3 regions of the Humibacter ginsengiterrae genome follow, and region 2 is predicted to be linked to each of the others. Evidence: predicted binding sites of a transcription regulator. Region 2 holds the regulator's gene; each other region holds the start of a gene.
What was found. The regulator HspR, encoded in region 2, represses chaperone genes until heat shock. The targets are predictions, from matches to a motif close to AAGTTGAGTCNNNNNGACTCAACTT.
Positions count from the first base shown of each region.

Region 1: the regulator HspR is predicted to act here: its motif matches at 2,071-2,095, upstream of ACYVII_RS04485 (Hsp20/alpha crystallin family protein).
Region 3: the regulator HspR is predicted to act here: its motif matches at 2,167-2,191, upstream of ACYVII_RS08160 (ATP-dependent Clp protease ATP-binding subunit).

Region 1 is NZ_BAAGWY010000002.1:424,311-429,240, reverse strand. Features, by position in the region: gene ACYVII_RS04500 (inorganic phosphate transporter) at 1-553, opposite strand, end outside; gene ACYVII_RS04495 (hypothetical protein) at 859-1,281, opposite strand; gene ACYVII_RS04490 (class I SAM-dependent methyltransferase) at 1,289-1,963, opposite strand; gene ACYVII_RS04485 (Hsp20/alpha crystallin family protein) at 2,131-2,598, shown strand; gene ACYVII_RS04480 (aldo/keto reductase) at 2,698-3,534, opposite strand; gene ACYVII_RS04475 (S9 family peptidase) at 3,634-4,930, shown strand, end outside.
Region 2 is NZ_BAAGWY010000010.1:81,352-86,281, reverse strand. Features, by position in the region: gene ACYVII_RS12765 (nucleotide exchange factor GrpE) at 1-596, shown strand, start outside; gene ACYVII_RS12760 (molecular chaperone DnaJ) at 734-1,732, shown strand; gene ACYVII_RS12755 (heat shock protein transcriptional repressor HspR) at 1,813-2,235, shown strand; gene ACYVII_RS12750 (SGNH/GDSL hydrolase family protein) at 2,284-2,976, shown strand; gene ACYVII_RS12745 (SGNH/GDSL hydrolase family protein) at 3,178-3,837, shown strand; gene ACYVII_RS12740 (polysaccharide lyase 8 family protein) at 3,849-4,930, opposite strand, start outside.
Region 3 is NZ_BAAGWY010000005.1:91,230-96,159, forward strand. Features, by position in the region: gene ACYVII_RS08160 (ATP-dependent Clp protease ATP-binding subunit) at 1-2,122, opposite strand, end outside; gene ACYVII_RS08165 (esterase-like activity of phytase family protein) at 2,292-4,930, opposite strand, start outside.

The DNA.
Region 1 (4,930 bases), on a different contig from region 2:
ACGAGAAGATCTGGCCGAACCGGAACCCGGCGCGACCGTCGGGCAGACGGTCGTACCGGCGCGTGATCGCATAGGCCAACCGGGTGGCGCAGAAAGCCACGAGGCCCGCGATGATCGGGGAAAGCACGGCCGGCAGGATGACCTTGTCGAGCAGCACGACGTAGTCGACCGACCCGAAACCGGCGCCGACGATCGCGGCACCGATCAGTCCGCCGAAGAGTGCGTGGCTGGAGCTGGAGGGAAGGCCGTAGAGCCAGGTGACGAGATTCCAGATGATGGCGCCGACGAGCCCGGCGAAAATCATCGTCGGTGTGATCAGAACACCGCCGTGGCCCTCGTTGATGAGGCCGTTCGAGATGGTCTTCGCCACCGCCGTGGAGAGGAACGCCCCCACCAGGTTGAGCACGGCGGCGAGCGCGACCGCGATCTTCGGCCGCATCGCGCCGGTCGCGATCGGCGTCGCCATGGCGTTCGCCGTGTCGTGGAAGCCGTTGGTGAAATCGAAGAAGAGTGCCAGCGCGATCACCAGCACGACGATCAGGGTGAGGTCCACCGACGTCTTTCTCGAATAGCGGGCACGGGCACGGCCTCCCGCTTCCCCGGCGAGCCGGAGGCGGCGCAACGGCGACGTTCATCCGTGGTGCACCGTGCGTTAAGGACCACGTCGATCGTCACATGTGGCGGTGGCACGGTCAACTCGACGAGGGGAGCGCGCGGATATCACCGCGATCGCCGGTGCTGCGAGAGGTGCTGCAGAACGTGCTCACCGAACTCGACATCACGATGGCGATGACCGGATGCGCGCCTGTGGCGGGAATCACGCCCGCGGCGCTCGCGGACGCCTGAGCGCCCGCCCGATCAGGTGGCGGCGTCCGCCGTCGCCTGCGCGATGAGGGCAAGCACCGCGTGCGCATACGCCGTCTCTGCCTCCGCCGCAGCGAAACGTGCGTGCGCGCCGTCGCGAGCAGTCTCGACGACGTAGTCACCGGCATCCGTGCGGTTCAGCGCCACGAACGTGCCGCCGAGGAGACTACGGAGCTGATCCTCTCGCGGCAGCCACACCGCGTTCTCGACCGCGACCGAGTCGAGCGCCCACTCCGTCGTGCCGTTGAAGCCGAGGATGGTGCCGGTGTCGAACTCATGGGCCTCGATCGTCATGTCGCTCACGGTGAACGTCTCGCCGTCGAACTCGCCCGAGTCGATGGCGAAGACGTCGCCGGATGCCGGATGCCACACCAGTCCGTGGTCTCGCAGCTCGCGTGCCAGCTCGGTCGTGATCATCCCGCCATTATGCGTCGCGGACACCGAGTGGGCGTGCCGGGACGAGCTCTGCGAGCAGGCACACCTCGAGCGGCTCAGGCAGCACCCAGGTGCGTACCCTCCCGAGCTCGTAACCCGATTCGGCTGCCAGCACTCTCAGCGCCTCCTCGGTGCCGACCCGTGCGTGCAGCTCGTCGTGCGTGCCGTGCGGGCGCCGCTCGGCGCCGCGGCTCACGGCCTCGGCGACCTCGGGCACATCGCGCGCGTCGTCCGTTCGGAACACCCCCACCACGACACGCCCTTCCGGCGCCAGCGCACTGCGCCACGATCGCAGCGCATCCACCGGGCTGGGCAGGAGGTGCAGCGCGGTGACGCACGTGATCAGATCGAACTGCTCTCCGCCGACGTCGGGCGCGATCGAGGCGTCACCCTCGATCAGTTGCGCACCGGGCAGGTGCTCACGGGCAACCTCGAGCATGCCGGGAGACAGGTCGACACCGACCTTGCGGATGTCCACCTCCGGCAACGCCCGCAGAACGAGCCCGGTGCCGGTCGCCATGTCGAGCACGCTGCGCACACCGTCGGTTCCGGCGAACTGCGCGACCGCCCCGGCGAGAGCCGTGTGGAACTCGGACTCGTCGTAGTGGCCCGCACGCTCGTCGAAGCGGCGTGCGATCTCTTCGGGGCTCTCGGCTGCGTGCATCCCTCCATTGTGGTCCCGGCCGGTGCCTCACCCGCGTTCGCCCAGAGCAGACGCGGCGGGAAGAACTCACCGTTGGCACTCTCCACATCAGAGTGCTAATCTGACCGTAGTTGAGCCTATGCGGCTCAACTTTGAACCATCGTGGATCGACCCATGGAGGAGTAGAGATGGCAACCAACTACGACCCGTTCCGCGAACTCGACCGACTGGCCGGCGCCATGTTCGGCGGCGGGCAGGGGCCGCGGCTGATGCCGATGGACCTGTACCGCGACGGCGACACCTACGTGCTGAACGCCGACCTGCCCGGCATCGACCCCGGCTCGGTGGACATCGACGTCGACGGTCAGCTGCTGACGATCCGCGCCGAGCGCACGCTGTCGAGCGGTGAGGGCGTGAAGTGGATCACGCGCGAGCGCCAGTCCGGCTCGTTCCTGCGCCAGTTGAGCCTGGGCCAGGGCCTCGACACCGACCGGATCTCCGCGAACTACGTGAACGGCGTGCTCAGCGTGACGATCCCGGTCAGCGAGAAGGCGAAGCCTCGCAAGATCGCCGTGACCAGCGGCGCCGCCACGGGCGAAGGCGACCACCCGACGGTGACGGTCGAGGAGAAGCACGAGAAGCCGATCGACGCGTGAACGTCGTGCGCACCGCACGCGTGCGCTGAGATCTGGCACGAAGGCGGGGCCGGGGACTCATCCCCCGGCCCCGCCTTCGTGCGTCTCCGCTTGCTGCGGCTACTGCTCCTCGTGGTGGTTCGGGTCGCCTCCGAACAGCCGGCCGTCCGACCTGCCGAGCGCGGTGATCGCCGCGACCTCGTCGTTGGTCAGCTCGAAGCCGAAGATGTCGAAGTTCTCGTGCTGACGCTCGGCATTGCCCGACTTCGGCAGCGGCACCGATTCGAGCTGAACGTGCCAGCGCAGTACGACCTGAGCCGGAGTGACACCGTGAGAGGCGGCGGCGTCCACGATCGCCTGTTCTTTCAGTACCGGCGAGTTCTTGCCGAGCGGACTCCACGCCTCGGTCACGACGCCGTGCTCGTCGTGGAACGCTCGCAGCCGCTCCTGCGGGAAGTACGGGTGCAACTCGATCTGGTTCACCGCGGGCAGCTCTCCGGTCTCGCGCTGCAGCCTGGTGAGGAACTCCTCGGTGAAGTTAGAGACACCGATCGTTCGCACGAGACCGCGGTCGCGCAGTTCGATCATCGCCTTGAACGTGTCGACGTAGCGGTCGACGCTCGGGTTCGGCCAGTGGATCAGGTATACATCGATCTTCTCGACGTCCAGAGCGCGCCGGGACTGCTCGAACGAGGCCATCGTCTCGTCGTACCCGTGGTGCCTGCCGGGGATCTTGGTCTGCACGATGAGCTGGGCGCGCTCGAGCCCTGATGCCCGCATGCCGCGCCCGACGGCATCCTCGTTCTCGTAGTTCACGGCCGTGTCCAGCAGCCGGTAGCCGGCCTCGATCGCCGACACCACCGCCTTCTCGCCCGTCTCGCCGCGCAACGGATACGTTCCGAAGCCGATCGCCGGGATGCTCGTTCCATCGTTCAACACGCGCTGCGGAATGCTCATGCAGGCAACGCTACCGACACTCCACCACGCCGAGGCTGCCATCGACGACCCGTGGTCGCCGTCGGCGGCATCGCGCGTCTTGCGGATAGCGTGGATGCCATGCCCGATCTCGATATCGCCGCTCCCGCCGCCAAGCGGGTCCCGTTCACCCGCACACACCACGGAGACTCGGTCGAAGACCCCTACGAGTGGTTGCGGGACAAGGACGACCCAGAGGTGATCGCGCACCTGGAGGCGGAGAACGCGTTCACCGAGGCAAGGACAGCGCACCTGGAACCGTTGCGCAAGCGGATCTTCGAGGAGATCAGGTCGCGCACTCAGGAGACCGACCTCTCCGTTCCGGTGCGCGAGGGTCGCTGGTGGTACTACTCCCGCTCGTTCGAGGGCAGGCAGTACGGCGTGCAGTGCCGCGCACCGATCGCCTCCGACGACGACTGGACGCCTCCCACTGTGGCCGACGTCGACGCCGGCACACCCGCGCTGGCCGGCGAACAAGTGCTCTTCGACGCGAACGCTGAGGCGGAGGGCCACGACTTCTTCCGGCTGGGCACGTTCGACGTCAGCACCGACGGCACGATGCTGCTGTACGCCGTGGACACCGTCGGCGACGAGCGGTACACGCTTCGCGTGCGCGACCTCGTGAACGGCGGTGAGCTCGGCGACGAGGTGCCGAACACGTCGGCCGGCGCCGTGCTCTCCCCCGACGGCCGGCACGCGTTCTACGCGACCGTCGACGATGCGTGGCGCCCCGACACCATCTGGCGTCACGCCCTGGGAACGGAGCCTTCCGCCGACGTCGTGGTGCACCACGAGAAGGACGAGCGATTCTGGGTCGGCATCGGCGTCACACGCAGTCGCGGCTACATCGAAGTAGGTATCGGCTCATCCATCACGAGCGAGTCGCGGCTGATCCCGGCCGCCGATCCGACCGCCGCCCCCACGGTGGTGTGGCCGAGGCGCGAAGGCGTCGAGTACTCGGTCGAGCACGCCGTCGTCGCCGGTGAGGACCGGCTGCTCATCGTGCACAACGACGGTGCAGAGGACTTCGAGCTGGTGGATGTCGCGGCATCCGACCCGCTCGGGCCGCGGAATGTCATTCTTCCGCACCGACCGGGCGTGCGCCTCGAGTCGGTCGACGCCTTCGCCTCTCGCGTGGTCGTCGAGTACCGCAGGGACGCGCTCACCAGGGTCGCGGTACTGCCGCTGACCGCGGATGGCTACGGCGACCTGCGCGAGCTCGAGTTCGATGAGCCGCTGTACACGGTGGGCACGACGGGAAACCCGGAGTGGGAGCAGCCCACGGTGCGCCTCGGCTACGGTTCGCTGGTCACGCCGTCGACCGTGTACGACTGGACCCCGGACAGCGCCGCCGCTTCGGACGAGCTGCGGCTTCTGA
Region 2 (4,930 bases):
ACGGCGACGCGGCGGAGTCGAAGGACTCCGCCGCGCGGCCCGGATCTGGTGACTCCGATCCCGATCTCGAGCACGAGCAGGTGGTCGACACCGGCGAGGGCTATGAGGGTCCGGATGTCGAGACATCCCTCTCCGACGCGGATCTCGACTTCTTGTCGGGCCAGTCCAGCGCCGAGCAACTGGCCGCCGAACGGCTCGCCGACCTGCAGCGGGTGACAGCCGAGTACGCGAACTACCGCAAGCGCACCGAGGCCAACCGAGAGGTCGAGCGGGAACGAGCCGTCGCTGACGCGGCGAAGGCGATCCTGCCCGTGCTCGACGACATCGACCGTGCCGAGAAGCACGGCGATCTCGAGGGCGAGACGGCATTCGCGACGATCGCGGGCAAGCTGCGCGCTGCGGCTTCCGAGAAGCTAGGGCTGCAGCCGTTCGGTGCCGCGGGCGAGGCGTTCGACCACAACGTGCACGAGGCGATCTTCCAGCAGCCGTCGCCCGACGTGACGGAGCCGACCGTCCTCGACGTCGTCGAGGTGGGTTACACGCTCGGCTCTACGCTGGTGCGGGCGGCCAAGGTGGTCGTCGCGGTCCCGCAGTAGCGTCCGCATTCCATTCAGGTCGCAGTTTTCGTCGCTTTCGAGCCCACATGATGACGAAAACTGCGACCTGAAACGATGACACGCCGCCGTTCACAACCGAACACGCAAGAACAGAACACACAGAAAGGAGGTGCCGGGTGGCCAGTCAGGACTGGTTCGACAAGGACTTCTACAAGGTGCTCGGCGTCTCCAAAGACGTTTCGCAGTCCGAGTTGAAGAAGACCTACCGCAAGCTCGCGCGCCAGTACCACCCGGACTCCAACCCGGGCGACGCCAAGGCCGAGGCGAAGTTCAAGGAGATCAGCGAGGCGTACTCCGTGCTCTCCGACGACGAACAGCGCAAGGAGTACGACCAGATCCGCGCCATGGGCTCCGGTGCCAGGTTCACCGCTCCGGGAGGCGGCGCGGGCGCCGGTGGATTCGAGGATGTCTTCGGCGGCATGTTCGGCCAGGGCGGCCGTGGGCAGTCCTACACATTCCAGCAGGGCGGCGCCGGTTACGACGACCTGCTCGGCGGCCTCTTCGGCAACGGGCGCTTCGGCCAGTCGACGGGCGGATTCCGGGGCTACGGCGGCCCAACCCGTGGACAGGATGTCTCGGCATCCACCACCATCGACTTCCAGACCGCTGTCACCGGCGAGACCGTGCACCTGACCGTGGACGGCGAGACCGTGAAGGTGCGCATTCCGGCAGGGGTGAGCGACAAGCAGCGCATCCGTGTGCCAGGTAAGGGACGTCCTTCCCCGGATGGCGGCGAACGCGGCGATCTCTACCTCACCGTCACGGTGCGCAGGCATCCGGTGTTCGAACGCGAGGGTCTGAACCTGCGCGTCATGGTGCCGGTGACGTTCGCGGAGGCGACGCTCGGCGCCACGATCGAGGTTCCGACGCTCGACGGTGGAACGGTACGGCTCAAGGTGGCGCCCGGAACGCCGAGCGGCAGGGTGCTGCGCGTGAAGGGCAGAGGCGTCGTCTCCAAAAAGGCGGCGGGCGACCTGCTCGCAGAGGTGCAGGTGGTCGTGCCATCGCACCTGAGCAAGCAGGGTGAGGATGCGCTCAAAGCGTTCGACGCCACGCTGCCCGACGAGAATCCCCGCGAGGAGCTGCTCGCGAAGGCGCGCGCAGCGGCGCGGTGACCTCGAGCCGACACCGCCGGTCGAGCGCGTCGAAACCAGCGAATGCGGAAGACTTCTGAAGAGAGCGGAGGTGAGCGGTGATGGTCGAGTTGGATGAGACGACGCCCGTCTTCGCGATCACCGCGGCCGCCGAGCTGGCCGGCATGCATCCGCAGACGCTGAGGCAATACGACCGGCTCGGACTGGTGAGCCCGCGCCGCACGGCCGGGCGGTCGCGTCGCTACTCGATGCGCGATGTGGTGCAGCTACGGGAGGTTGCACGACTCGGTTCGGAGGGCGTCAGCCTGGAGGGCATTCGGCGCATCCTCGAGCTCGAGAACCAGGTGAACCGGCTCGGCGCACGCGTGCGCGAGCTGGAGACCGCGCTCGCCGACGAGATGCTGAACCGGCCAGGTCGCCGGGTGTTCGCCGCCGGCTCCGAGGGCGAGGTCGTCTCGCTGCGCGCCGGAACCCGGGTGCGGCGCAGCAACCAGGTGGTCGTCTGGCGGCCGCTCGACCGGTGATGACAGCGTGCAGTGCGTGCAAAAGCTTCGAGTCGTAGCGTCGATGTCATGACACGGACGCCCGTCGCTGCCGTGGCGCTGGGCGTGAGCGCCGCAGCAGTCGTGCTCGGCGTCGCCGCACTCGCGGTCGCTACGACTCTTTCGGCGAATTTGCACAGTCATCCGATCGTCGCTGACCAGCCGGCCGATGCCACCACCGTCGTCGCCATCGGCGACTCGATCATGGACGGGAACGGGCTGGATCCCGATCAGGCCTGGCCGAAGGTGATCGCCGGCTACAACGGCTGGCACCTGGTCAACCTCGCGACCAACGGGGCGGGCTTCGTCGCCAAGGGCAACAACGGCTCGATCTTCGCCGACCAGGTGAAGGAGGCCGTTCAGTTCGACCCGTCGATGGTGATCATCTCGGGCAGCAGCAACGACCTGGGCGTACCCGAGTCTGACGTGCAGGCGTCGATGATCAGCGCCATGAACATGCTGCGGCACGATCTTCCGCACACCCGCATCGTCGCCGTGAGCCCGGTGTGGAACGAGAACGAGCATCCGAAGCAGCTCGACGAGATCAACGACGACATGGAGGCCGCCGTCAAGCACGTCGGAGGCACCTACCTCGACATCGGAACGCCGCTGCTCGGAAAGCCGGGCTACATGCAGTCCGATGACGTGCACCCGACCTCCGACGGCCAGCTCGTCATCGCCGCCGCCGTCGAGGCGCGGATGCGTGCAACCCACCTCGTGTAGCGAGATTTCGCACGATGCACCGAAAACCGAAGGGTCCGACGGAAGCGGTGTCGCTGCCTTTGCGGTTCAGGCGTCGTTTTCCGGTGGAACGTGCGGCGCGTCACAGGTCATGGCGTGGAGGCCACGCTGGCCTGGCACCTCATAGGAACCTCATCGCCAGCTCTGGTCGGCGGCAACAGCTGGGTTCGTAACCTGATCGTTATGAAGTTCAAGCGGCCGATCGCGCCGGCGCTGGCCATGGCGTCCGTGGCGTTGGCCGTCGCCGGATACCTCACGGTCGGGGCCCCGGCCGCTGCGGCGACGGCGGGACGTTCAACGGCCGTCGCGATCGGGGACTCCATCATGGACGGCCACAATCTGCGGCCCGATCAGGCGTGGCCGGTGATCATCGCGCACGACGACGACTGGTCGCTCACGAACCTGTCGGCCGACGGAGACGGTTTCGTCACGGTCGGCGACGACGGGACGACCTTCTTGCAGCAGGTGCGCGAGGCGATCACGTCGCATCCGTCGATCGTGATCGTTTCGGCGAGCAGCAACGACCTGGGCGTCCCAGAACCTGAGGTGAGGTCCGCCATGGTCGAGGCCGTCGACGAGTTGCACGCGGCGCTGCCGAAGGCCGAGATCATCGGCTTCAGCGCGATCTGGAATCAGAACGACCCGCCGCCGCAGCTCGACCAGATGGGAACGGACCTGAAGGCCGCGGTGTCAGCCGTCGGCGGAACCTACCTCGATATCGGCAACCCCCTGAAAGACAGGCCCGACCTCATGCAGGGCGGCGACGTGCATCCCACCGCCGCCGGCCAGCTCGTGATCGCCGCCGCCGTGCAGTCCGCGCTGTCGAAGGCCGGGTTGGTCTAGCCGACGGCTGCTCAGCGCTTCAGCACGATCTGCTTCGCGTGGCTGTGGCCGTCCAGGGCGAACCGCAGAGTCAAGGGCGATGCGCTGACCACGGAGGCACCGGCATCCGCCTGGCTCACGCTGAAGCTTCCCGAGTCGGGCAGCACCAGCGTCGCGGTCGACTGCGTGCGGCTCGGATCGGCCAGCGCCACCGTGATGGTGTCTCCGTCGCGGTGCACACCTACCGAGCACGGTCCGCTCACCTGCATGCCCTGTACCGGAGATGCCGGCACCCCGTAGAAGTTCGCCAGGGTGACGCCCGAACCGCCGTGCGCGATCGCCTGCGCTGTGCCGTTGTTGGCCAGCACCTTCACCGGCTTCTGCGCCTCGGTGGCGAACGTCGTGCTGTGCGCGGCGCCCGGCAGCAGGTAGTACGCGTACCCGCCCGAAGCCGGGTCGACGCCGTGCGGATGCGTGAACGTCACGTAGTCGCGCTGCTTCACGTCGGTCGTTCCGCCGGTGTCCGATCCCGAGTTGATCCCGTTCCACGTGCCCTGCCGGTTCACCACCTGCACCTGAGGTGTACCGGAGACGCCCTCGGAGTCGAGGAGCACGATGCCTGCGTAGCCCTCGATGTGCAGGCTGCGCTTCACCGGAAGAGGCGACTGGCCGGGCCGCATCCGCTTGTTCGCGTGGTCGATGCGCAGGTTCGGCGCCTGCCCGGCCGCGAACGACCGGTTCTCGATGGCGGTGAAGACGCCGTGGCCGCCGGAGCCGGCGATGGCGGCGCCCAGGCACACGATGCCGTCGTCGAGGAAGAACCACGACTTCTTGCCCGACAGGGTCTTGTCGAAGTTCAGGTGATCCATGCCCTGAATGCCCCACCGCGACTCGAGCGCCAGCCCGCCGGCGAACGCCTGGAACGCGCGAGGGATGCCGGTGCCCGCGCCGCCGGCGCCCGACGCCCGCACCTCGTCGTTGACGGTGGTGCCGGGCAGCCGGTACGGGTCGACCGTCGGCCAGAAGTCCGCGCTGTACTGCGACGGATCCACGCCGGGCAGGTAGACGAACAGCATGCCGTCGCCCTGGTACCAGCCGAGGTTGTTCTCGTCGT
Region 3 (4,930 bases), on a different contig from region 2:
AGCCCAGCGCACCGCTCTTGGAGGCCAGGAATTCGCTGCCCAGGTTCGAGGTCATGATGACCACCGTGTTGCGGAAGTCGACCGTGCGGCCCTGACCGTCGGTGAGCCGCCCGTCGTCCAGAACCTGCAGCAGCAGGTTGAAGATGTCCGGGTGCGCCTTCTCGATCTCGTCGAACAGCAGCACCGAGTACGGGTTGCGGCGCACGCGCTCGGTGAGCTGCCCGGCCTCGTCGTAGCCGACGTAGCCGGGAGGGGCGCCGATCAGCCGAGCGGCAGTGTGCCGTTCGCCGAACTCGCTCATGTCGAAGCGGATCATGGAGCGCTCCGAGCCGAACAACGACGCCGCAAGGGCCTTCGCCAGCTCGGTCTTTCCCACGCCGGTCGGCCCGAGGAACAGGAAGCTGCCGACCGGCCGGTGCTCGTCGCCCATGCCCGTGCGGCTGCGGCGCACCGACTTCGCGACCGCCGTCACCGCGTCGTCCTGTCCGATCACACGCTCGTGCAGCTCGCTCTCCAGCTTGGCCAGACGCTCGCGGTCGGCCTCGCCGATCCGGGCGACCGGGATGCCGGTCGCGCGCGCGATCACCGCGGCGATCTGCGCCTCGTCGATCACGGCATCCGCCCCGATACGTGCACCAGCAGCGGATGCCTCCGCCAGCCTGGACTCGACGCCTGCGATCTCATCGCGCAGCCTCGACGCCTCCTCGTAGTGCTCCGCCGAGACCGCTGCGTTCTTCTCCGCCTCCAGGTCGGCCAGCCGCTGCATCAGATCGGATGCGTCTGCCTGCTTGCCGAGCCGCAGCCGCAGTCGCGCGCCGGCCTGGTCGATCAGGTCGATCGCCTTGTCGGGCAGGCAGCGGTCGGAGACGTAGCGGGCGCTGAGCTCGACGGCCGCGCGGATCGCCTCGTCGGTGTACTCGACGCCGTGGTGCTCCTCGTACGCGTGACGCAGGCCGGAGAGGATCGCGACAGAGTCCTCGATCGACGGCTCCGCAACGGTCACCGGCTGGAAGCGGCGCTCCAGTGCAGGGTCCTTCTCGATCTGCCGGTACTCCTTGAGCGTCGTCGCACCGACCAGGTGCAGCTCGCCCTTCGCGAGACGCGGCTTCAGGATGTTGCCGGCATCCATTCCGCCGTCGCCGCCGGCGCCCGCACCCATCACCGTGTGCACCTCGTCGATGAAGACGATGAGCTCGCCCTTACGTTGCGAGATCTCGTCCATGAGCTTCGTCAGGCGCTCCTCGAAGTCGCCGCGGTAACGTGTCCCGGCCAGCATGCCGGGCAGATCGAGGGAGATCACGCGCTTGTCGCGCAGCTGCTCCGGAACGACGCCGTCGACGATCGCCTGAGCGAGCCCCTCGACGATCGCGGTCTTGCCCACACCGGCCTCGCCGACCAGCACCGGGTTGTTCTTGGTGCGCCGGGAGAGGATCTCCACGGTCTGCTCGATCTCGTCGACCCGGCCGATCACCGGGTCGAGCCTGCCTTCGCGGGCTTCGAGCGTGAGATCGGTGCCGAACCGGTCGAGCATGGGCGTCTCGGATGCCTGCCCCTCGGCATCCGCATCACTTCCAGCGCCCACGGTCGCGGCCTCACGCATGGCACCCGCGAGCGCCTCGGGCGTCACGCCTGCCGACTGCAGCACCTGGCCGGCGGGGGAGTCCTGAGCGATCACGAGCGCGTAGAAGAGGTGCTCGGGATCGATGTAGGTGGAGCCGGATGCGCGCGCCACCTGGTACGCGTGGAACAGCGTGCGCTGCGCCGGAGGCGTCAGGGCAGGCGCGTCCGTCGTCGCCTCGCCGGTCTGCGGCAGGCGCTGGTCCGCGGCGCGCACGATATGCGTGGGGTCGACGCCGATGCGACGCATCGCGTCGGCGGCCGGGTCCTCGTCGGCCATCACGCGAAGAATGTGCAGCGCGTCCAGCTCGTTGTGCCCGTGCTCGAGCGCGAACCGCCCAGCACGCTGCAGCACCTCCTGGGTGCGCCGGCTGAGAAAGCGGCTGATGTCGATCGAGCGGGCGGCGCGAGCGCGCTCGCCCGCGAGGTAACGCGCGAGGAAGTCGTCGAACGAGTTGCCCTCGCCGTTCGCCTCGGCGCCACCGGGGATGAAGTTCTCAGGCACTGAATCTCCTGTAGTTTCCGGGTTGTCTTCCGTTGAACCACCCGAACTTGAGCCGGGTGTTATCAACTTCAACATCTATCACGCAGGGATATTCCCGGTGCAACTCCTGGCATCGCGCGCGCACGGCGAAGGGCGCCGACAGTGGCCGGCGCCCTTCGTTCCGATGCGTTTACGGCAGCTTCGCGATGAGGTTCAGCACGCGCGTGGTCTGCGACGCGCTGAAGTTGTCGTCACTGATCAGGGCGATACCCGCCAGACGGAACGGTCCGGTGGTGAACGTCACCGCCATGCCCTCGAAGTTGTCGAGCAGCGGATTCGCCTGCGCCTCCTTGGCGCTCGCTCCCAGCGTGGGACACTGCACGACGTCGGCGACGAGCGTCTTGTGCAAAGCCAGGGTGTCGGATGCGTCCGAGAGATTCGAGACGCCGCTCACGTCGTGGGCCTTCCGCAGCCCAGTCACCGCGTACAGCTTCACCGAGTTTCCGATGGCCGGCGACCAGGCCGCCTCCTCCACGACGAGCGAGTCGTTGCCATACGCGGCCACCTCGGGGATGCGCATGCCCGGCTCCGCCCGGTACTCCACCTGCTTCGACAGCGTCCAGGCGCCGTGCCTGCCCTGCGTGTACACGAGCAGACGGTGCGCGGTGGCGTCGCCGTCGGTCGAGACGTCGCCCGACAGCGCGCCCTCCATGGCCGCCACGATCGTCTTGCCGTCCGGCGTGATCGTGAGGCCCTCCAGCGTGGCGTTCGCGGTCGCCTGGCCCGCGGCGGTCGTTCCGGTCACGGCGAAGCGGTCGGGAACAGGGAGCGACGCCTTCTGGATGCCGTCCCTTCCGAACACGCGGATCGACGGCTCCGTCTCGCTGCTGACGACGAAGTCCCCGTTCGGCAGCACGGCGAGTCCCTCGTTGTCGCTGTTCGTCCCGTTGTACGGGGTGCCGTCCGGGCGCTTCAGCACGAGCGGGTCCCGCGTGATCCGGGGGTGCGTCACTCCGGAGAGGAACCAGATGCGCGCCGGGTCGGATCCGTGATTGTCGACGGCGGAGACGTAGCCGCCGCTGCGCGGGTCGCGCGCGAGCGATGACAGACCGCCCACCTGCACGCCGTTGTAGGTGACCTTGTCGAGGGCATCCGAGTAGTCGGTGGCGACCGCCGAGGGCTCGCAGCGGCGGGACTCGAGGCCTGGCAGCGCCCATGGGCGGGCGCCGGCGGTCAGTGCCACCTCCTGCGGGTCATGGTCGCTGACCTGGTTCGCGAACTCCGAGTTGACGTGCACTACCTGGTAGTCCGGCTTGCCGACGCCCGCGGTGACGAGGATGTGGTCGAGCACCTGCGAGATCCCGTCGTACACGTAGGTGTACTGCTGGTCCTTCGGCAGCGTGGTGATGAGATCCCGCAGGATCGGGGTGCCGGATGCCGCGCCGGTGAGCGTCTGCAGTGCGGGGCTGAACTGGTAGTCGTTCAGGTCTCCCGCGACGACCACCTTCGCCTTCTTGTCGGCCTTCAACAGCGATGTCACGAAGTCGTGCACCTGGATAGCCTGCTTCTGCCGCTGGACAGCGGATGACTGCTGCGGGTACTGGTAGCGCCCGTCGGCGTTCTGGTCGCCGAGCTTCGAGTCGAAGTGGTTGCCGATCACGAAGACGTTCTCGCCGCGGAACAGGAACTCGCCGACCAGGGGCTTGCGGCTGTCCTCCCACGCATCGCTGGCCGGATCGATGCGCCCGGGGGAGAGCGTGAGGTCCGGCTTGCCGTGCACCTTCACCACCGACGTCGCCGTCGTCGAGCGGTCGACGTTCGCCCCGCCCCGGTCGACGAAGGCGACGCGGGCCGGGTCGAACAGGAACGCGACTCGGATGTTGCCACCCGGCTGTCCGCCGTCCTCGTCGTTCACCGGGTCGATCTCGCGCCAGTCGTACAGCGGGCCCCCTGCCGAGTGGATGGCCTGGGTCAGCCTGGTCAGCGCCTGGTCGGCGGCCACGGTTCCGGAGTCCGTCGCGCCGTCGTTGTCCTGCACCTCCTCGAGCGCCACGATGCCTGGCGAGGCGAGGTTGGTGACCACTCCCGCCGCAAGACGGCTGTACTTCGCGGCCGAGTCGGCTGGCGCGAGGTTCTCGACGTTGTAGTTGGCGACCGAGAGCTGATCATCCGATGCCCTCTTCGCCACGACCGGCTGCAGTCCGCCGGACTTCACCTGCCCGAGCTGGGTTGCCGCGATGAGGTACCCGCCGTACAAGGAGTAGTCGATCGGCCCGACGGTAGCGCCGGTGAAGACGTCGCCGACGGTGACGTTCGGGTTCGACCCGTCGGCCGGCACCACCTCGAGGCGGCCCGACGGCGTCTCGTTCTCGCCGGGCAGGTAGGTGCCACCGCGGTAGGTGACGTTCTGGTCCGGCTTCGTGGTGATGTACTGCTCGCCGTACTTGTCGCTGGGGCCGACCACGCGTGCGTCATCCACCTGCACTCGCATCCCCTCGACCGACTCGTAGAAGTCGAGTGCAGAGCGGGTCGGCGTGATCGGGGTCGTCTCGATGTTCCCGCCGCCGAGGTCGGGCGCATAGGCATCCGGCACCGTCGTCGGGCTCAGCACCACGGGTGCGGGCAGGGGGTTGCTGTGCGAGACGGTGTAGACCTGCGGGTTCTGCAGCTCTGTGATCGAGAGGTTCGATGTCGTCGACGGCGAGTCCCCGCTTGCCAGCGGGTAGTAGTCCTTCACCGTCGCCGAGACGAGCACCGAGTCTCCCTGCGCCGCAGAGGGCGCGGAGCCCGTGTAGACGAAGACGCCCTCGCTCGTCGCGGAGTTCGTGT